3 regions of the Bacteroides intestinalis DSM 17393 genome follow, and region 3 is predicted to be linked to each of the others. Evidence: riboswitches for the same ligand, from Rfam matches in the RefSeq annotation. Region 3 holds a riboswitch; each other region holds the start of a gene.

Region 1 (7,607 bases), 870 kb from region 3:
TTACCTAAATTCATCATCTTCCAGATAAACATAGTGGGTACTGCCACAATTTTATCTTTCACCCGATTATAATAAGCATCTACTGAAAGGCTTAGATAGTCGATAAATTCCAATGAAGTAGAACTCCACGTTGTACCTACATTGAATTGCCGGGTAACTTCAGGCTTTAAATTATGGTTGCCAATTACCAGATAATACAAATCATTGAATGTCGGTGTACGGAAGATATCTTTGTATGAAGCTCTGAAACGTAGACCAAAATCAAATGGTTTCCACGACAGACTGACAGCGGGGGAAAGGCGTTTACGGTCTGCAGCAGCTTTTCCTGTCCGTACATTCTCTGTAATATAAGTATTCAGCAGGGAAGCGGTAGCAGAAAATCGGTTGCTTTTATAGTGTGTGGCTATTGCTGTTAAATAGGTGAAACGTTCCGGATATTGATTGTTCTGTAAAGTCGTTGACAAATAGTTATAGGCGAAATCCTGTGCTAATGAGAAAGATAACCCTTTCACCGGTTCGTTCCATAGGGTAGCGGATAAGTAAGTCTCAGTCTGGCGGAAACGATTGTCTGTAATACCGGAAGATTCATTATTATAGTCCCGGTTCCAGCTGAAGTTAAATTTTCCACTTGCTTGTAGTTTCCATTTCTCAGAGAACCGATTCTCATACTTCAATTGGCCGAAGTAATTACGGTCATATAGTCTTTCGGCAGCATACGGATTGTCATAAATTACTCCGCCGGGTAACCCTCTTTCCGAATCAAAGAGATAAACTTTGGCTTTCAAATCCTGTTTCTCATTCAGAGTTACAAACAAATTTAATTCTGCCCGATAAGTCTCTATATCACTATTGTTTCGTTTGGAGTCAATCAGTTTGTTCCCATTCCACATTTTGAAAGGATAATTGCCGTCTGCTCGTAAATAATCAGCATGGGCAGAAAGACTGAAACGGTTACTTAATTTTTGAGCATAAAATAAAGAAGGATTAGCAAGCCCGTAAGAACCGGTTTTCATATTTGCAAGCAACCGTAAAGGTCTGTCACTAAAGTCCGGACGTGCGGTTTCGATACTTAAAGCACCGGCAGAGGCAAACATCTTTGCTGTCTGGTAAATATTATCACTCTGCCCAATGCTGAGTGCCAGTTCAGAAACATTGTCTAACGAAAAACGGGAGATATCTACCTGCCCTGACTGACAATCACTGACTGTCACTCCGTCATAGCTGACTGCTGTATGTTGCGCTCCCAAACTGCGTACAGAAACAGTCTTTAATCCACCAACTCCACCATAATCCTTAACGCTGACTCCCGAGAAATGGCGAACTGCATCGGCCACATCCGATACTCCCAAACGTTCCATATCAGTTTTCTTCATCTGTTGGAGCGGGGCGGTTGCTGAGAGAGCCGGTGGTACACGCCGACCTTTTATCCCCACTTCCGGAATTGCATGTACTTTTCCTGTAATGGAGTCTCCCACCTGTTGTGCTTGCAGGCTGGCGCAAAGCCAACATACAAAGCAAAACAAATAAAACCGTAGCCAGATGTACCGACATAGATTATCTTTTATCATATATAGAAAGCTATAAAAATAGATACACCTCATGCCCTTTCCTCGAAGGCATAAGAAATGATCGGTTTTGCAGGTCTTCTGACTTACTCCGGATTTACCGCCTTCCCACCATACGAATATTGGCAGTGGCACAGGTGATTGGCAAATCCTGCAATAGGAGATCACAGCAGCGGGACTGTTTGGGAGTCACACCCAATTCCCTTTTCATGGAGTATACCGAAAGGCATACTCCAACAAAACCGGGAGCAAAGATAAGAAAGATTTATGTTTAATTTGTAATGTGGTGCAGTATTTTATAAATTTATGCATTTATTCTAACAGAGTAACTTAATAGAAAACTAATACTATAATGCTTATGCTAAAGAAAACTATTGCTGCGCTAAGCCTACTCAGTATCCTTGCAGCTTGTCAGAATGATGAGAACCCTCCTCAACCGGAACCTAAACCACGTCAAGACATCAATCTCACCCGTGTGGAACAAGCTTTAATGGACAAAGGTACAGACTTTGCTTTCCGTTTCTTCGATCAGGTGTGCAGTACCGAAAAGGAAAAGCCGAATGTCTTTGTGTCTCCATTGAGTGCATCGCTTTGCTTATCAATGATTACTAACGGAGCTTCGGGCAATACGCTTACTGAAATGCAGAACGTATTGGGATTTCCTGCCGCTTCTTTCTCTCTTGATGATCTGAATAACTATAATCAAAAACTAACTTCAGCTTTATTGGATTTGGATAATACCACTCAATTAGGAATTGCCAATTCTATCTGGATAAAGGAAGGTTTTAAGGTTTACGACTCCTTTGTGGATGTGAATAAGAAAATGTACGATGCACAGGTGCAGGAGCTTGACTTTGCATCTCCCACAGCGAAAGATGTGATAAACCAATGGTGTGCCGAGCAGACGAATAATTGTATAAAAGAGGTTATACAGAGAATACCGGAAGATGCACGTATGTATTTGATTAATGCACTCTACTTCAAAGGTATCTGGAAGAGTCAATTCCAAAAATCGGATACTCGCCAGGAAAATTTTACTAATTCTGATGGTACTGAGCAGAAAGTGAATATGATGAATCAGACAGAAACGTTTAATTATGCTCAGAACTCAGCATTCTCCATCGCAGAATTGCCGTATGGTAACTAAGCTTTCAGTATGGTGCTCTTATTGCCTGCCGTGGATAAGACTTTGGATGAGAGTTTGTCCGAGTTGACTTATGAAAACTGGAAAGAGTGGAATGCAGCTTTGTCGGGCAGACAATTGCAGGTTAAACTTCCCCGTTTCAAAGTGGAGTATAACAAGATGCTCATAGAGGATATGGTTGCTATGGGGATGAAGGATGCCTTTGATGGTTATAAGGCTGATTTCTCTAAAATGTCGGCAGCCGAGTTATATATTGGTCTTTTGCAGCAATTTACTTATGTAAATGTAGATGAGGAAGGCACTGAAGCAGCAGCTGTTACAGTTGGTGGAATGTTTGAAACTTCCGTTGGACCATCTACTCCTATATCTTTCTATGTAGACCGTCCTTTTGCTTTTGTGATTAAGGAAAAGAGTACGGGAGCAATTCTCTTTATGGGGAAAATTACGAAACTGTGATTTGTTATGCTATTTATAAAGAAAGCGAAGAATCAACTCCTTCAATTGCCGGAGTTGGTTCTTCGCTTTCTTTATAAATATAATAAGAATATATTCTTATAGTTTACTCTTATATATCTGTGCCATTACCTTCTGATACTGATTTTCCAATTGAAGCAGATTCTGTTTACTTTGATAAATCACAGAAACTTCTACAAAATACTCTATCACGCTGATCTGTCCACCGGTAAGGGCTTGTTTCAGTAATGCAAGATCTTGTTGTGAACTGAATGCTTCCCTATATTCCTGTATGGAGGTTTGCAATGATTGCGCCTCACTATACAGTTTTGCTAAGGTCGCCTCAGCTTGAAAAGTAGCGTTCTCTTTCTGATAGTCGAGATTCAGAGATTGTGCTTTGGCTATCTTCACCTTATTGCGGTTTTCAAACAGTGGGAAAGAAAAGCCCACTACAACTCCATTGAACGGAGTACCGGACTCAGTATTACGGCGATATCCCAGTTCCAATTTTGGCAACCAGCCTTGCTTACTTGCAGAAATCTGTTTGCGGGCAGCAGCACTTTCACTGCTCAATGACAGCAAAGTCTGATCGGCTGCCAACACTTCCGAACGTAACTGTTCATAGTTGTTAGGAAGAAGCGGCAATGGATAATCATTGATGGAACGGAAACTGCTCAGTTCATTGTCTTGCAAAGACTGGTCTCCGTTGAGTGCAAGGAGAGATTTCCAGGCATTATCAAGCGCAGTCTGATTGGCGCGGAACTCTGTACGTACATTCAGTAATTCCAGATTGATTTTGTTTGTTTCCAATACATTGGCATCACCTGTTTCCAGACGTTTCTTGTAGTATGTGGAGAGTTCCTCAGCCTGTTTCATGCGTTCATCCAGAATCACTTGCTGATGCTGTAACATGATGATATCGAAACAAAGCTCCTTGGCTTGCAACAACAATTGTTGACGGAAAGCAGCAGACTGTGCATCAAGCGCACCGGTTTTGAGTCGATTTACTTTTCCGCGTGTAGCATATAAAGTAGGGAAATCAAAGCTTTGGGAAACAACAAGTTCACCTATCGTCTCGCTCTTATCTTCCGAACCCCACAAATGGGCATACGAGAGAGTGGGATCAGGCAAATTGTTTTCCGACTTGTTTTCCAATTTCTGTGAAGTGATAAGTTGCGCATTAGCCTGCAACTCCTTATTGTTCGCTTCAATGCGGTGCAGCACTTCGTCTATGCCAATCGATTGGGCACGCATCCCCGCATATAGGAAAAAAGTGATAAAACTAAATATAAGAATTCGTTTCATTATTTGATATTGTTAATAGTTATATGGATGTTAATTCGCCGGTTTCCGGTGCATCATCAGATAAACAATCGGAATGATGAAACCGTTCAGGAACGTGGAAGTTAAAAGACCTCCGAGAATAACCTTCGCCATCGGGCTTTGGATTTCATTACCCGGCAAATCACCTCCCAGTGCCAACGGAATAAGTGCAAGAGCAGAAGACAACGCGGTCATCAGAATTGGATTCAAACGGTCCATTGAACCGCGGATTACACTGTCATACACATTCAGTCCTTCTTCCCGTTGCAAGTGGTTGTAGTGGCTGATCAACAACATACCGTTTCGGGTAGCAATACCGAACAGTGAAATAAAACCGATAATAGCAGGAATACTCACTTCTCCCGTTGTCATCAACAAAGCAAATACACCACCGATCAATGCCAACGGCAGGTTGATAAGAATAATCGCACTTTCCTTCACACTGCGGAATTCATGATAAAGTAGTAAGAAGATCACTGCAATACTCATCAGCGATGTGAGTAATAAGGTGCGGCTTGCTGCCTGTTCGCTCTCAAACTGACCGCCGTATTCAAGGTGATATCCTTCCGGCAATTTGATGTCCTTGTCCACGCGAGCCTGAATATCATTCACCACACTGCGCAAGTCACGGTCGGCAACATTGGCAGAGATCACAATTTTACGTTTTACGTTCTCGCGGCTGATAGTATTCGGCCCCATTGCAGAACGCACTTCGGCGATGTAGTTCAACGGTATTTTCTTTCCGTCGCTGGTATCTATCATCAAGTTGCGTATCTTCTCCATTTCGTCGCGAAGATCATCACGTACACGTACAGTGAGGTCAAAACTTTTGCCCTTTTCGTAAACTTGTGATACGGTTTCTCCTGCAAGACAGACATTCACGAACTCAGAGAATTCCGGTAATGAGATACCAAACTTAGCCAACATTTCTCGCTTGGGCGAAATGATAAGCTGAGGACGTTCTATCTGTTGCTCCACATTCAAGTCGGCAATACCAGGAATATCTTGGATGGCACTTTTGATTTCATTACCCAAAGTAAACATACGGTTCAGGTCATCACCGAACAGTTTAATAGCAATGTTTGCTTTCGTACCGCTAAGCATAGCATCGATACGATGACTGATAGGTTGCCCGATTTCTATGTTCGCTCCTACGATGGTGCCCAATTTCTCGCGTACTTCAGCAACCATTTCGCTACGTGAACGATCTTTCAATTCGAACGGAGCCTCTATTTCGGAAACATTCACTCCAAGTGCATGTTCATCCAGTTCGGCACGTCCGGTCTTGCGGGCAACGGTTTGTATTTCAGGAATACTGAGTAGCAATTCCTCTGCACGATGCCCCATCTTGTCACTTTCTTCCAACGAGATACCCGGCAAAGAAGATATGTTGATCGTAAACGAACCTTCGTTGAAAGGTGGCAGGAACGAACGGCCCAATGTGAAGAAACATGCCAAGGCTACTACGAACAAACCAATAGTACTGCCCAATACGATCTTCTTATGTCCCAGTACGAAAGCCAGTGCAGCGCCATACCATTGTTTCATTTTACGTGCTACATACGAGTCACTGCTTTCTTTCTCTTCCTTCTTCTTGTCTTTTCCCAAAAGATAAGAGCAAAGTACCGGTGTAACCGTCAGTGCCACTACCGTAGAAGCAGCCAATGCTACAATGAACGCAATACCCAGAGGAACCAGCATGCGGCCTTCCATACCTGTGAGGAAGAATAAGGGCACGAAACTAACTACGATAATCAGCGTAGAGTTCAGGATAGGCATACGTACTTCTTTCGATGCGTTGAATACCACTTCCAATATGGAAAGTCGTTCTTCCACAGGTTTCAACTTGTTTTCGTGGAGTCGTTTATATACGTTTTCCACGTCCACAATGGCATCATCCACTAACGAACCGATAGCGATGGCAAGACCACCGAGACTCATTGTGTTGATTGTGAATCCCATATAATGCAGCGTCACCAGTGAAGTAATCAATGAAAGTGGTAGTGTAACCAATGAGATCACTGTTGTACGTACATTTGCAAGGAACAGGAATAGTACAATCACCACGAAGATACCTCCTTCGAACAAGGACTTCTGTACGTTTCCGATGGAGCTTTCGATAAAGCGACTTTGTCGGAAAATGTCTGTGCTGACCTTTACATCCGGTGGCAGATTTTTCTGTAAATCTTCTAAAGATGCTTCCAATTTATCCGTTAATTCCAGCGTGCTGGTGGCCGGTTGTTTGGTTACAGTCAACAATACGGCAGCTTTACCCCGTTCAGATGCTGTACCCAGTTTGGGTAATTTTGCTCCAATGTGTACGTCTGCAATGTCTTCCAACAGAATAGGAGCACTGCCCGAAGCGGTTCCACCACGTACCACGGCACGTGCCAGTTGATCTACCCGATCGGTAGAAAGTACTCCACGTACAATGTATTCATTGCCATATTCATATAGCACACCACCGTTTGCATTCAGATTCATTTCACGGGTTACGGTCATAATTTCATTCAGCGTAACGCCGTAATGCCGCATCCGTTCCGGATCTAATTGTATCTGATATTCCTTTATATCACCACCCAGTACTGCTACCTGTGCCACACCGCCTGTAGAGAGTAAGCGCGGACGGATGGTCCAGTCAGCTATTGTACGCAGGTCAAGCATAGAGGTAGAGTCGGCAGTCAGACCGATAATCAGCATCTCGCCCAGAATGGATGATTGTGGACCCAGTGTCGGTTTACCTACCCCGGTAGGTAAGCTTTCGCTTACAACAGCCAGCTTCTCGCTGACAATTTGCCGGGCCAGATAAATATCCGTATCCCAATCGAATTCTACCCATACTACTGAGAATCCATTGGTAGATGAAGAACGTACGCGGCGCACACCTGTTGCACCGTTCACTGCTGTTTCAACAGGAAATGTGACGAGTTGTTCCACTTCTTCTGCCGCCATACCGTTTGCCTCAGTCATGATGACAACCGTAGGTGCATTGAGATCTGGAAATACGTCCACTTCCGTGTGCATGGCGGTGTAAGTTCCGCCTATCAGTAACAACACCGAGGCCACAAGCACCAGGATGCGGTTATGAAGTGAGAAATGTATAATCTTGTTTAACATGTTGA
Region 2 (7,607 bases), 2.2 Mb from region 3:
ACGTTATAAAGTGAAGTACCCTAAAGGGCGAAACTTAATAATAGAATAATGCTTTTCTTAATTAATCTAAAGACAAGTTGATAGACCATCTGCTCCATACAGGCAGATGGTCTATGCAACAGAAATGTATTCAAGAAAGAAATAACATAACAGTGTATTACTTATAATAAATATTAATTCATATAATATTAATATAGATCACATGCATCCTTTTCATTTTTTGATTGTTTATTCTAACAAAAGAAAGAAGAAGTTATGAAAAAGATTATCGTATTATTGATGTTGGTTTTCATAGGTGCATCTACAACAATCTATGCACAGGAAAGTAAAAGTGAAAGTCGTCGTGCTGAACGTAAAGCACAACGTGATGCAGAAAAAGCTCGGGAGAAAATAGAAGAAGAACGAGCATACACTGATGCAGTACAAGCCATAAAGGAGAGAAAGTTTGTATTGGAAGCGGATCGTGTAACATTCAAAAGAGGCCGTAGTGCTTTTGTTACATCCAATACCAATTTTATCCTTTTAAATGGTGACCGGGCATCCGTACAGATTGCTTTCAATGGCGCCTTTGCAGGTCCTAACGGAATTGGAGGTGTTACAGTGGATGGCACTGTAGGTGAAGTAAAAACCACCACCGACAAAAAGGGGAATGTAACTTGCAATTTTAGTGTGACAGGTGTAGGAATCTCAGCACAAGTCTCTATCAGGCTCACTCGTGGCCGCAACAATGTATCTGCCACAGTAAATCCTAATTTCAACTCGAATAGATTAACACTGGACGGTAAACTCGTTCCATTGTCCGAGTCGAATATATTTAAAGGACGGTCGTTCTAATTATTGTAATTGAACACTTGCGGCTGCAAGAGCCTGCGCTTGTACAAATGAATGTTCACACTTGTACAAGCGCAGGCTCTCGCAGCCGCAAGTGTTTTTTTATGAGAGTTACAGTACTCTTACTTTCCGCTCCATCGACTTAATCTATTTTCCACTTCTTCAGTAGACACAACCTCTTTACACTGCATCTGTTCCAAAGCATTATCAATCTTATCACGCAGTTCAAAAGAAAAGTATAGAACATCATCCGGACAACGATTATTTAATAATGCCTCAATGTCTTCTAATAGCCGTTCATCGTTTACCGCCATTAGGCGTTGAAACAAAAGTTGTTTACGTTCTCCTGTCGTCATAAAGTACCGTATTAATTACATACTACAAATATAGAGTTTTTATTTATGATTCATCCTTTCGATGTTTTTATACATACTTCTGCTTTCCTAAACATAAAAGCCTAAAATACTTTTCCTTATCTAAAGATATGTTTATCTTTGTACCCGCTTAGGTGATGTGAAGTGTGTTCAACACTCCACATAAAAGGGAATCCGGTGAGAAACCGGAACAGTGCCCGCTACTGTAAAGCCTTAATTTTGTTTCAGATAACGCGAAACAAAAAACGGGAAGTATTCATTGAAGAACTTCCAGAAACCACTGTCCAACAAATGGGAAACCAAGGATGGGAAGGTTACTTTCCGTAAAGGCTGAGTCAGGAAACCTGCCTGGGTAATCACATAATTAACGCCGTCTCGGGGTCAAGAAGGCAAGTATTAATTCTTATTTATCAATCAATGAAGAAACAGAATTGGCTGTTCATCCTCATGGGAGGATGTGTAGCAATGAGTGCATCTGCACAAGAGACAAAACAGAGTCAAGACCTGAGTGTAGAACTTAATCCCGTTGTAGTAACAGGTACAGGTACGCATCACAGACTGAAAGACACCCCAACACCAGTGGAAGTAGTAACAGCGAACGACATTAAAAAGGCTGGAATTACAGATTTCCGTGAGGCGATGACTGCTTTGGTTCCGTCGCTGTCTTTCTCTACCAACTCAATGGGAGACTACCTTATGCTAAACGGACTGTCGAACAAGTATGTGCTTATACTTATTAATGGCAAAAAGCTAACAGGAGACAGCAGTAACAACATCGACCTGAACCGCATTGACATGAGTAACGTAAAACGTATTGAAGTCCTGAAGGGTGCCGGTTCCGCTCTTTATGGTAGTGATGCTATTGGTGGTGTAATCAATATCATTACAAACCAACCGATAAATGACATAACAGTTACCAGCAATACAAAGGTAGAAGAGCGTGGACAATTCACCCAGACTGCCAACGTAGACATCAAAACAGAGAAGTTTGCTTCTTATACTTCTTATCAACGTCGTCAGGCCGATGGTTGGACTCTCACACGTGTAGATGCAGATGGTGAAGCGAGAGACCAACATGATGCTAACGCTTTCTATACGGACAATTATACCCAGATGTTTCAATTTACACCGAACGACAAACTGTCAATGTATGTTGAAGGTAGTTATTATGACCGTACAGTTAAACGTCAGCCCGAATACCTGAAATACAATCTGACATACGATGCATACAGTTTAGGAGCAGGAGCTAAATATAATTTCAACAAACGTTCTTATATCCAGTTTGATATTAAGAATGATAATTACGATACCAATTATCTGTACACCAATGAGGATGGAGATAACAAGGTTGGAGACGAAGTGCGTCAGAAACGGCAGCACTATTATAGCGGAAACCTGAAGTCATTATTCCGCTTTACGGAAAATACCCGTACCATATTCGGAGTGGAATATATACAGGAAACTCTGGATCGACCTTCATTCAACGTTGATGAACGCGCATACACTTGGGCTACCTATGCACAAGAAGAAATCACTTTGTTTAAGAACTTACAGATACAGGCAGGATTGCGCTATGTATATCACGAAACAGCCAAGAGTAACGTTACACCCAAACTTGCCGTAATGTATCGTTTGGGCGATTTTACCATTCGCGGACAATATTCGGCAGGATTCCGTGCCCCAGGACTTGATGAGCTATACAAATACTCTTATTCTCAAAGAGGAACCAGAGCAGGAACATTAAGTGCCGGAAACAAGAATCTGGATGCAGAGAAAAGCAACTATGGCTCCATCAATTTAGAGTTCAATAAGAAATGGTTAACAGTGGGAGTAACCGGATATATCAACGAGTTACGCGATATGATTGTAGCGCGTACCGTTAAACTATCCGAATTTTCAGAGGCTGAACAAGCAGCTTTCCAGGAAATCGCAAACGAATTATATGGTGGCAATGCCAAGCTGGGTAATATCCAAAACTACGTTAACAACGATAAAGCGTTAATCAAAGGATTTGAAGTGAATCTGAATGCAAATCTGGGTTATGGTTTCTCTTTAGGCGGTAATTATACCTTTGCCGACGCCAGAACTAAAGACAGTGAAACCGGCTGGCACAAAATAGAGCGCAGTGTTCGCCACTCGGGTAATGTAAACGCAAACTATGCGCATGCTTGGAAGAGCTATCGGCTAAATATCAACCTGAATGGTCGTGTACAAAGCAAACGCATCCATGAGACTTTAAAAAGTGATGAATGGATTGACGAATCCGCTCCCGGATTTGGTTTATGGAATATCAGCACAAGACATACTTTTGACGGCTTAAAATACTTTACCATAGAACCGGGCGTAGGAATCAGCAATATTTTCGATTACAGCGACCGCCGTCCGGATGCATCCCATCTGGCCTCTCTTACACCGGGACGCACATTCTATGTAAGCCTTTTATTACGTTTCAAAAAATAATCCCACAATATCTATTTATGAGGAGGGTTATCCTACACTGGACGCTACACTGGCACAGTTGAAAGAGACACGCCCGAAACAAGTAACACTGATACCGTTGTTGCTGGTATGCGGTAATCATACGAAAGAAGACATCGTCGGAGTATGGAAGCCGGAAATGGAAAAGGCAGGTTATCAGGCCAATGTCCGCATGCAGGGACTGGGCGAACAACCCGCTATCCGGAAGTTATATATGGAACACATTGAGGCGTTGCTGAAATAGCTACACCCTTTCCTTCTCAGGGCTACACCCTTTGCCTCGGATGGCTACACCATTCCGGGTAAAGGGTGTAGCCCTTTTTACAGCCTTTTATGCCCGAAGTTTAAAGAATAGAGCGTATCTTTGCGCCGTAGAAATAAAAGCGATATGAAACAGCCAAAGATAATAGTTGCCGGCATCGGTCCGGGCAGCGAACAAGACATCACGCCCGCAGTTCTGAATGCGGTTCGCGAAGCGGATGTAGTAGTGGGATATAAATATTATTTCCGTTTTATCCAGCCTTATCTCCACCCTGAAACAGAATGTATAGATACGGGCATGAAGCGGGAACGCACTCGTGCGGAACAGGCATTTGAATTGGCGGAACAGGGAAAAACGGTTTGTGTCATCAGTTCCGGTGACGCGGGGATTTATGGAATGACTCCGCTGATTTACGAGATGAAGCGGGAACGGAACAGCAACGTCGAAGTGATTGCCTTTCCGGGTATCAGTGCTTTTCAGAAAGCGGCTTCACTGCTGGGTGCTCCTGTGGGACATGATTTCTGTGTGATTTCTCTTTCCGATCTGATGACACCGTGGGAACGGATTGAGCGTCGCATCCGTGCGGCAGCCATGGCTGATTTCGTAACGGCTGTATACAATCCGAAAAGCGAAGGGCGGTATTGGCAACTCTATCGACTGAAAGAGCTGTTTCTCGCAGAAGGACGCGCTCCGGAGACTCCGGTAGGTTATGTACGCCAAGCCGGACGGGAGGAACAGGAAGTGCATCTGACGACACTCGCTGATTTCAATCCCGAAGAAGTGGATATGTTTACGGTCATCCTGATCGGTAACTCGCAGTCTTATGCGTGGAACGACAAGTTCATTACTCCCCGGGGATACTATAACCGTCCGGATAAGGATGAACAACCGACTAAGGGGATAGGTCAAAACATCATGATACAAAGCTTCCGGACCATTGAGTCGGAACTAAAGAATAAGAATATTCCTCTGGATCATAAATGGGCTTTGCTGCACGCCATCCACACCACGGCTGATTTTGAAATGGAAAAGCTGCTATATACGGACAAAGGTGCTGTGGAAAAGCTTTATCAGAGAATAGCGGACGGCCGGTTGAAAACGATTGTTACGGATGTGACGATGGCTGCCAGTGGTATCCGTAAAGGAGCTTTACAACGGCTGGGGGTAGAAGTGAAATGTTATCTTTCCGATGAACGGGTAGCAGCAATGGCAGCGGAAAAAGGGATCACCCGTACACAAGCCGGTATACGTCTGGCGGTGGAGGAACATCCGGATGCCTTGTTCGTATTCGGTAATGCGCCAACGGCTTTGATGGAACTTTGTGATCTGGTACGTAAAGGAAAGGCTGTACCAAGCGGTATTATTGCCGCGCCTGTGGGTTTTGTACATGTACAGGAATCCAAACACATGGTGAAGCCGTTCATGGAAATACCCAAATTGATAGTGGAGGGACGAAAAGGAGGAAGTAATTTGGCTGCAACGCTGGTGAATGCAATCTTGTGCTACAATGATGCGGAACAGTTAAGGCCGGGACGGGATGTGTAAATAAATACGCTATGATACGAAACTTTATCATCATAGGTATGGACGACAACCGGGAACCTTTCTTCCCGCCCGAAGTGCTGCGACATATCCGGGAAGGAAAAGTTTTCTCCGGTGGCTTGCGGCATCGGGAAATTGTAGAGAAGTTACTTCCGGAAGGTGCGGAGTGGATTTCCATAACAGTTCCACTGGATAACGTCTTTGCCCAATACGAAAACATTTTTGCAGACTTTGAGAAGAAGGCTTCCGATGCATCGATTGTCGTATTTGCATCCGGAGATCCCCTGTTTTTCGGCTTCGCCAATACGGTAAAACGAAAACTGCCCGATGCAAAGATACGCCTCTACCCGGCTTTCAATTCCCTGCAAACATTAGCACACAGGCTGGTGATGCCCTACGACGATATGCGTACCGTCTCTCTGACAGGACGTCCGTGGCAGGAACTGGACAAAGCACTCATAGAACGTGCCCACAAAATAGGCGTACTGACAGATCGGGAGCATACCCCTGCTACTATCGCCGCGCGGATGTTGGAATACGGATACACCGATTACACGATGTACATCGGTGAGCACCTCGGTAATCCCGAACGCGAACGCATCCGGCAACTGAGCCTTGAAGAAGCCTCAGAAGAGGTCTTCGAGCACCCCAACAACCTGCTGCTCTATGCAGACACCTCATACAAATCTATGCAGACACCCTGTACTGATCTATCAGAGTTCAGGAATCACCTCACCCGCCCCTTCGGTCTTCCCGACGAACAATTTGCCCATTTGGACGGACGTGCCCGCATGATTACCAAAGCTCCGATCCGCCTCCTTACCTTGCAGGTATTGGAACTGAATCGCCGCCGTGTTTTTTGGGACATAGGTTTCTGCACAGGCTCTGTCTCCATCGAAGCCCGCCTGCAATTCCCGCATCTTACGATTGTTTCGTTCGAGATACGTCCCGAAGGAGAAGAACTGATGCGCATCAACTCCCGACGTTTCGGTGCGCCGGGAATCACAGCCTTAATCGGAGATTTCCTGCAAACTGACCTGGAAGCTCTCCCCCGCCCCGACGCTGTCTTTATCGGCGGACACGGTGGAAAATTAGAAAATATACTGGTACGCCTGAAAGAAGTATTGCAGCCCAACGGTTGCATCGTCTTCAACTCCGTGTCCGAAAGTAGTAAGGAGCTATTTCGTCAAGGAGTTCATGCTGCAGGAATGACCTTACATTCCTCTCTGCGTATCATCATCAACAATTTTAACCCTATAGAAATAATGAAAGCAACGATATGAAAACAGCTATCCTTTTAGTAACAGGCAACAGCCTCAGCCTGGCCGAGACACTGCACCAAGAAATGAACGACTCCGAAATATTCACACTCGAACATTTTCCCGGTTGCACTTATATCTCATCCCTTTCCGATTTCATAGAAGAGAATTTCGACGAATATGATGCATTCATCTTCATTTGTGCCATGGGCATTTGTGTCCGCACCATTGCCCCCCATGTAAAAGATAAGCACACCGACCCAGCCGTGATCTGCGTGGACAGTATGGGGCGCAATGCCATATCCGTATTGTCCGGTCACATCGGGCAAGCCAATAAAATCACCCAAGATGTCGCCCACATTTTAGGGGCGAATCCCGTCATCAGTACCTTGAGCGACAATAGCGGATTATGGGCTCTTGACACCCTCGGACAAGAGTTCGGTTGGGAGGTTTTGGTAGGTATGTCGCACGCATACTATAAAAATATAGAACTCCTCGACGACGAAGAAGAAAGCGATGAGGGGGAAGAGTACAATGAAGAAGAAGAGTACGGCGAAGATGAGAATGAAGAGTACGACGAGGATGAGGATGAAGAGTACGACGAGGATGAGGATGAAGAGTACGATGAGGATGAGGATGAAGAGTACGATGAAGATGAGGATGAAATTGAGGATGATAACAGTATCATACTTCAAATGAGGGACGGTACCAATTACAACGAGAGAACCAAGGAATTCAACGTCATCATTAACCTCTTCGTCAACAAATACCGTACCGCCCTGTTACTTGAAATCCGCGATGAAGGTACTGACTACCTGGAACGTACCCGACCCCAACACGTCGACGTCTATTACCATCGCA
Region 3 (7,607 bases):
CTTTATTAATATAAGTATAGTCATTATCCGAATGCTGATAAAACAAACGTGTTTTCGAAACCACCCGTTTGCCACTTACATTAATCTGTGTTCCTCCGGTATATGTGTTATAAGAACCATATTCTCCAAAAAATTTACCTGTAACTCCCTTTCCCCACTCCGGATCATTGAAGATGTTTACACTCCCACCCACAGCACCGGTACCACTCTTCACATGACTGCTTCCATAATAAAGGTTCACGTTGTCGGCAAAGAAGACAGGGAACTGCGAAAAGTCAAACACTCCGGACATCGGCGGCGTGATGTTGATTCCATTCCAGTTGACCCGGGTTTGCGCAGCACTTCCTCCACGGAAAGAGGCTGTAGATAATGCTCCCGTGCCCAGGCTCTTAATGTAGGTAGCTGAATTTTCGGTCAATAACTCAGAAAACGAACGGGTTTTATTGATTTGCAGCAATTCAGGCTCAAGATGCGTCACTTTTGCACCGGCATTTGCTTCATTGGCATGACGTATCCGACGGGCTACAATCTGCACCTCATCCAGATTCAGGCCATAGGCAATCGTATCCTTTTTTTGAGCTATCGCATCAGTCACCAGCAGGCATGCGGCAACTATCAGGAAAAACAGTTTTCTCATAAACTTAGATTATTGAACTTCGGATGATTCAGGGAAATAGACCTGATTGGGATAAATACCAACACGGTAACTTTCAACATTTCCACTCTCTTTATAATGACGAATATAGCCACGCTGTGCCGAATAGTCCAGACAGTCGCAGATATACACTTCCCCTTGCGGACTTACTCCACAACCATACATCATATCTACTCCAGGTACATGACGATGTAATTTAAAAGTGCCATCATCCGTATTCAACGTATAAATACTTTGTTGTGAGTCATTCGGAAGACCCGGTTTGCAGGTTCGCACACTAAAATAGATCAGAGTTTTAGTAGCATCCATGTCAGTCCGGTTATAGCTGATAGTTCCGGTTACATCCCCTTCTTTGGCTTCATTCTTACTGACAAAAGGCAGTCTGTAAGTAGTCACTACCTTCTCCGTCTGCGGATCAATACACTTTAACAGGATAGCAGTAAGTTTGCCTTTATCACGTTCGTTCATCAAAGCCCATATCTTGCCATTTTTGTCTTTCAGCAATTTACAGGTTTTAGTGACTTCCTCATTATAGACTTCTTCTATCATGCGGCTTCCTTCCAGAGTAATATTGTCCAGATCGAACACATAAACCCCTTTTGCTGTAATACCCAAAAGTTTATGTTCAGACACTTCCATATATTCTACCCATTTTCTGATAACGATATATTCCAAGGGAGTACCATAAGGAGGCACGGTACGAATCCGTACCAGCTGGCTGGGCAAATCAACACCGGAGACATTGTTACTTAAAAGATCGGAAACGATAGCAGTAGTATCCGATATAGCCACAATCTGACGTGGTAATCCTGCCTGTGTATAAAGTATCGTACCTTCGGATTCGAAAGTCTTGGAATTCACAATCTCGATTTTCTTAGAATTGTTCAAAGCGATGAAGTACTTCCCATTAATCATCGTAATAGATTGTGCTACATCCCCTAACGGTCGGTTATTCACAACACGAAAGACATCGGGACTCACCATCCCGTTACGGTACAATACAGATATAGCTCCCATATTCGTACCTATTCTTCCCTCGTTCAAAACAATAGCTTCGATATTACCCTCGCCCACTCCGGCAGGAAAATCATCCTCATATTCGCAGGCGGATAATGATACCATTAGCACTGCACAACATAACCTCAAAATGCGTTTCTTCTGCATACACACAATTATTTTCCGTTATGTTTCGAGGTACGAAGTCAGAGCAATGACCTCTCATATCTATAACAATATGAGTTGAAGCAATGTGAATCTCTTAAGTTCCTTTTCCCCCGAAACTGTAGATTGCAGACTTTGCAGGCAGGTCTTCTGACTCGCTTCCTCTCCGGAAGTCCTTCCCATCCTATACGGACAGTGGACAAGTGTAGAATTTATCCGAAAAGTTTAATGAAGCTCACAGCAGTGGGTCTGTTCAGGAGTTTCACCTGATTCCCTTTTCACCTCGTTTGATAAGATATATCACGAAGCACCCGAAAGCCGGATTCTTAAATCCGAGTGCAAAGATAGACATTATAAATCATGCAAGGAAGAATATTCTAAAAAAAAAGAAAATGAACTTAATGTTTTATTCCCTCTTATAAGTTTGCTTGGTTCAGTACTCAAGGCTTTATGAATAGGCCCCGTATATTCATTATATCTGAGTCTTATTTACTCCGTGTCTTCTCCGTATCTATACGCTTGGACTTGATACGGAGTTGGTACGGCCTTGACACGGAGTTGGTATGAAGCAGACTTGCAAGAATCCCTTCCTGACAGATTTCCTAAATCTATTCCTCAAAAAAAGAGGAAGAAACGTTTGTCTGTTCCAAATAAAAGAAGTACTTTTGTGCCCGATTATTCCGCACCGGGTTCGACAAAGTGCTTTCTAAGTGATTAGAGACCACCCGACGGAGCTAACTTATACATTATATATAAGAAATGTACGCAATTGTAGAAATCAACGGTCAGCAATTTAAAGCAGAAGCTGGCAAAAAGCTGTTTGTACACCACATCCAGAATGCAGAAAACGGTACAACAGTAGAATTTGACAAAGTTCTTTTGGTAGACAAAGAAGGTGCTATCACCGTAGGTGCTCCCACCGTAGAAGGTGCAAAAGTAGTTTGCCAGATTGTATCAAGCCTGGTAAAAGGTGACAAAGTTCTCATTTTCCACAAGAAAAGAAGAAAAGGTCATCGCAAGTTGAACGGTCACCGTCAACAATTCACAGAGTTAACAATCACAGAAGTAGTAGCTTAATCAATTTAAAACAGTAAGAAGAAATGGCACATAAAAAAGGTGTCGGTAGTTCTAAGAACGGCCGCGAATCACAGAGCAAGAGATTAGGCGTTAAGATATTTGGTGGCGAAGTTTGCAAAGCTGGTAACATCATCGTTCGTCAAAGAGGTACTGAATTCCACCCGGGTAACAACATCGGTATGGGTAAAGACCACACTCTTTTCGCTTTAGTAGACGGAACTGTACAGTTCAAAGTAACCAAGGAAGACAGACGTTATGTATCTGTAATCCCCGCTGAAAGCGCAGAAGCGTAAGTTTCAGAATAAAAAATAAAGAAAAGGGATGTAATCCAATGGATTGCATCCCTTTCTTTTTATAGCAAAAACAACACCTTATTTGTTTTTTACTTATCTTTGTGCTCTCAAATCAAGATTTTAATCAAAACAAAGTATCAAGATATGCTTACCATCAAACAAATTACAGAAAACACCGACGCGGTGATCCGCGGACTGGAAAAGAAGCATTTCAAAAATGCTAAAGAGACAATAGACCAAGTAATTGCCTTTAACGACAAAAGACGTAGCACACAGTCTGTATTAGATAATAACCTCTCTGAAGTGAACTCTATTTCCAAATCTATCGGACAACTGATGAAGGAAGGGAAAAAAGAGGAAGCTGAAACTGCCAAAAGTCGTGTAGCCGAGCTAAAAGAAACTAACAAGACTCTGCAAGCCGAAATGGACCAGGCTGCTGAAGATATGCAGAATCTGCTCTACACCATTCCTAATATACCTTATGATGAAGTACCCGAAGGTGTGGGCGCCGAGGATAATGTAGTAGAGAAAATGGGTGGCATGGAAACCGAACTTCCCAAAGATGCACTACCTCATTGGGAACTGACGAAGAAATATGATTTGATTGACTTCGACTTAGGCGTAAAGATCACAGGAGCCGGATTCCCGGTTTACAAAGGAAAAGGTGCACAGTTGCAACGCGCACTGATCAACTTCTTCCTGGACGAAGCCCGCAAGGCTGGCTATCTGGAAATCATGCCTCCGACAGTGGTAAATGCAGCTTCCGGTTACGGAACAGGCCAGTTGCCCGATAAGGAAGGACAGATGTACCATTGCGAAGTAGACGATTTATATCTCATTCCAACAGCTGAAGTACCTGTAACAAATATCTATCGCGACGTGATTCTGGAAGAGAAACAACTTCCTATCAAAAACTGCGCTTACACGCAGTGTTTCCGTCGCGAAGCCGGATCTTACGGTAAAGATGTGCGCGGTTTGAATCGTCTGCACGAATTTTCCAAAGTAGAATTGGTACGCATTGACAAGCCGGAACATTCCAAACAGTCTCACAAAGAGATGCTGGATCATGTAGAAGGATTGCTGCAGAAACTGGAATTACCCTATCGTATCCTTCGCCTGTGTGGCGGTGATATGAGCTTTACCGCTGCTCTCTGCTTCGACTTCGAAGTTTATTCAGAGGCACAGAAACGTTGGCTGGAAGTAAGTTCCGTTTCTAACTTCGATACTTATCAGGCTAATCGCTTGAAATGCCGTTACCGCAGTGGAGAAAAGAAAACAGAGCTTTGCCATACATTGAACGGATCTGCATTGGCATTACCACGCATCGTTGCCGCTTTACTGGAAAATAATCAGACACCGGAAGGCATCCGTATTCCAAAGGCACTGGTGCCGTATACGGGTTTTGAAATGATTGACTAAAAATAACTGCGTTATTCTGGCGGGTAAATCATAATTCGCTCTTACACAGGTAACCTCAGACGTTTATACCATTACGTCGATATGGCCTGGTAGGGGCGAATTATCGTTCGCCCACATCAGTTACACAGCTTTTTAGAAGAAACTTTCTTTGTTTTTACCAAATAACCCGTATCTTTGTAATCCGTAACAATCTGAAAGTAATTACGTAATTATACCAACAAAATTTATAGATAATGAACAAAATCATTAGCAAAGAACATTTTTCTGAAAAGGTTTTTAAATTAGAGATTGAGGCACCTTTAATAGCCCGTTCACGTAAGGCAGGACACTTCGTCATTGTACGTGTAGGCGAAAAAGGTGAACGTATGCCATTGACAATTGCGGCGGCTGACGCCGTACGCGGTACTATCACTTTGGTAGTACAGGAAGTAGGCCTCTCCTCTACCCGCCTTTGCGAACTGAATGAGGGCGATTATATCACTGATGTGGTAGGTCCGTTGGGACAAGCTACTCATATTGAAAACTTCGGAACAGTGGTTTGTGCAGGTGGTGGTGTAGGCGTAGCTCCCATGCTCCCTATTGTACAGGCTTTGAAAGCTGCCGGTAACCGCGTTATTGCCGTACTTGCCGGACGTAGTAAAGAGCTGATTATCCTTGAAAAAGAAATGCGTGAAAGTGCAGACGAGGTCATCATTATGACCGACGACGGCTCTTATGGACGCAAAGGATTGGTAACCGAAGGCGTTGAAGAAGTCATTAAACGGGAGAAAGTGGACAAATGTTTTGCCATCGGCCCCGCCATCATGATGAAATTTGTTTGCTTGCTGACTAAAAAATATGAAATACCGACCGATGTCTCGCTGAATACAATCATGGTGGATGGTACAGGTATGTGCGGTGCTTGCCGCATCACCATCGGCGGAAAGACCAAATTCGTTTGTGTAGACGGACCGGAATTTGATGGTCATCAGGTAGACTTCGACGAGATGTTGAAGCGTATGGGTGCCTTCAAGAGCATCGAACGTGAGGAGATGCACAAACTTGAAGAAGGTGAATCCTGTAAAGTTATGCCGGAACCTGCACAGGAAGTAGACGAGAAAAGTCGTAATGCCGCATGGCGTCTGGAGCTTCGCAAGGCAATGAAACCCAAAGAACGCACCGCTATTCCGCGTGTTGAAATGAACGAACTCGATCCAGAATACCGTTCGCATAGTCGCAAAGAGGAAGTAAACCAGGGGCTGACAGAGGAACAAGCCCTGACGGAAGCCAAGCGTTGCCTCGATTGCGCAAATCCTGGTTGCATGGAAGGTTGTCCCGTAGGTATTGATATTCCTCGTTTCATCAAAAACATTGAACGCGGAGAAATACTCGAAGCTGCCAAGACACTGAAAGAAACCAGTGCTCTGCCTGCTGTTTGCGGTCGTGTTTGCCCGCAGGAAAAACAGTGCGAGTCAAAATGTATCCACCTGAAAATGAAAGAAAAGCCGGTAGCTATCGGCTATCTGGAACGATTTGCCGCTGACTATGAACGTGAAAGCGGGCAAATCTCCGTACCGGAAATCAAAGAAAAGAATGGTATTAAGATTGCCGTCATTGGCTCCGGACCTGCCGGACTTTCTTTTGCCGGAGATATGGCTAAATATGGTTACGATGTTACTGTCTTTGAAGCTCTTCACGAGATAGGCGGTGTACTGAAGTATGGTATCCCCGAATTCCGCCTGCCGAACAAAGTGGTGGATGTGGAGATTGACAATCTTGCCAAGATGGGGGTTAACTTTATTAAAGACTGTATCATAGGTAAGACTATCAGTGTGGAACAGTTGGAAGAAGAAGGTTTCAAAGGTGTATTCGTGGCATCCGGTGCCGGATTGCCTAACTTTATGAATATTCCGGGAGAAAATTCCATCAATATTCTGTCATCCAATGAATACCTGACGCGTGTCAACCTGATGGATGCAGCAAGCGAAGACTCTGATACTCCGGTTCCTTTCGGTAAAAACGTAGCCGTTATCGGTGGCGGAAACACAGCTATGGACTCAGTACGTACTGCACGTCGTTTGGGGGCCGAACGTGCTATGATTATTTATCGTCGCTCCGAAGAGGAAATGCCTGCGCGTATCGAAGAGGTAAAACATGCCAAAGAAGAAGGTGTGGAGTTCCTCACGCTGCATAATCCGATAGAATACATTGCCGACGAACAAGGAAAGGTGAAACAAGTTATTCTGCAAAAAATGGAGCTTGGCGAACCCGATGCATCCGGACGCCGTAGTCCTGTCCCCATCCCGGGAGCAACGGAAACGATTGACATAGACTTGGCCATCGTCAGCGTAGGTGTATCTCCCAACCCGATTGTACCTTCATCTATCAAAGGCTTGGAACTGGGACGTAAGGGAACAATTGCCGTGAATGACAGTATGCAATCGTCCATCCCGATGATTTACGCCGGAGGAGATATCGTTCGTGGCGGTGCCACCGTTATCCTTGCCATGGGCGACGGACGAAAAGCTGCCGCTGCTATGAACGAACAGTTGAAAAGATAGAACAGAAGATAATTTTATGAATAAAATTCTTAAAAAACAGGCAGTTCAGCTAATGAACTGTCTGTTCTTTATTTTTCTTTGCGGGAATTGCCTGGCACAAAAAGCATACCCCGAGATCAGAGTATCCTACATCAGTGAGTTACAAAAAGGGATACAAGATTCACACTGGATACTGGATTCTGACTTGGTATCAAGCCCGGGAATGATACCTTTCGGCAACGGCAATTACACCGATTCACTCATCAATCATCTTGATACCATCCAACCCGCTGATTGGCGGACGCCAAAAGGCAACTACCCTGTTTTTCTGGCAATATGGGGTAATGACACTTTAAGTTATGCCCGGCTTCCCGACACACGATTCTACTACAGAAACGATAATAAACAAAAAAAGAAAATCCGTGTTCTGGAAGTGGAAAGCCAACTTCCTCCCTATACTCGCTTTGCCGCCGATGTCGAGGG

What was found. A riboswitch is a leader RNA that binds a small molecule or an ion and turns the genes downstream of it on or off. The one in region 3 is predicted to bind cobalamin.
Region 1: it holds a riboswitch for cobalamin, as region 3 does, so the genes downstream of both, BACINT_RS23180 (TonB-dependent receptor plug domain-containing protein) here and BACINT_RS19855 (DUF5074 domain-containing protein) in region 3, are expected to answer to the same signal.
Region 2: it holds a riboswitch for cobalamin, as region 3 does, so the genes downstream of both, BACINT_RS10955 (TonB-dependent receptor plug domain-containing protein) here and BACINT_RS19855 (DUF5074 domain-containing protein) in region 3, are expected to answer to the same signal.

What each region holds. Positions count from the first base shown of each region.
Region 1 covers NZ_ABJL02000008.1:3,448,344-3,455,950, reverse strand. Annotated here, with positions in the region: gene BACINT_RS23180 (TonB-dependent receptor plug domain-containing protein) at 1-1,568, opposite strand, end outside; cobalamin riboswitch at 1,620-1,822, opposite strand; partial or broken gene BACINT_RS23175 (serpin family protein) at 1,924-3,165, shown strand; gene BACINT_RS23170 (TolC family protein) at 3,262-4,467, opposite strand; gene BACINT_RS23165 (efflux RND transporter permease subunit) at 4,498-7,602, opposite strand.
Region 2 covers NZ_ABJL02000008.1:357,351-364,957, forward strand. Annotated here, with positions in the region: gene BACINT_RS10940 (mucoidy inhibitor MuiA family protein) at 1-49, shown strand, start outside; gene BACINT_RS10945 (DUF4251 domain-containing protein) at 256-834, shown strand; gene BACINT_RS10950 (hypothetical protein) at 954-1,187, opposite strand; cobalamin riboswitch at 1,321-1,571, shown strand; gene BACINT_RS10955 (TonB-dependent receptor plug domain-containing protein) at 1,623-3,665, shown strand; gene BACINT_RS23680 (sirohydrochlorin cobaltochelatase) at 3,679-3,927, shown strand; gene cobJ (precorrin-3B C(17)-methyltransferase) at 4,072-5,490, shown strand; gene BACINT_RS10965 (bifunctional cobalt-precorrin-7 (C(5))-methyltransferase/cobalt-precorrin-6B (C(15))-methyltransferase) at 5,502-6,770, shown strand; gene cobM (precorrin-4 C(11)-methyltransferase) at 6,767-7,607, shown strand, end outside.
Region 3 covers NZ_ABJL02000008.1:2,582,174-2,589,780, forward strand. Annotated here, with positions in the region: gene BACINT_RS19850 (TonB-dependent receptor plug domain-containing protein) at 1-637, opposite strand, end outside; gene BACINT_RS19855 (DUF5074 domain-containing protein) at 647-1,819, opposite strand; cobalamin riboswitch at 1,939-2,146, opposite strand; gene rplU (50S ribosomal protein L21) at 2,576-2,893, shown strand; gene rpmA (50S ribosomal protein L27) at 2,917-3,186, shown strand; gene serS (serine--tRNA ligase) at 3,331-4,605, shown strand; gene BACINT_RS19875 (bifunctional dihydroorotate dehydrogenase B NAD binding subunit/NADPH-dependent glutamate synthase) at 4,839-7,145, shown strand; gene BACINT_RS19880 (hypothetical protein) at 7,162-7,607, shown strand, end outside.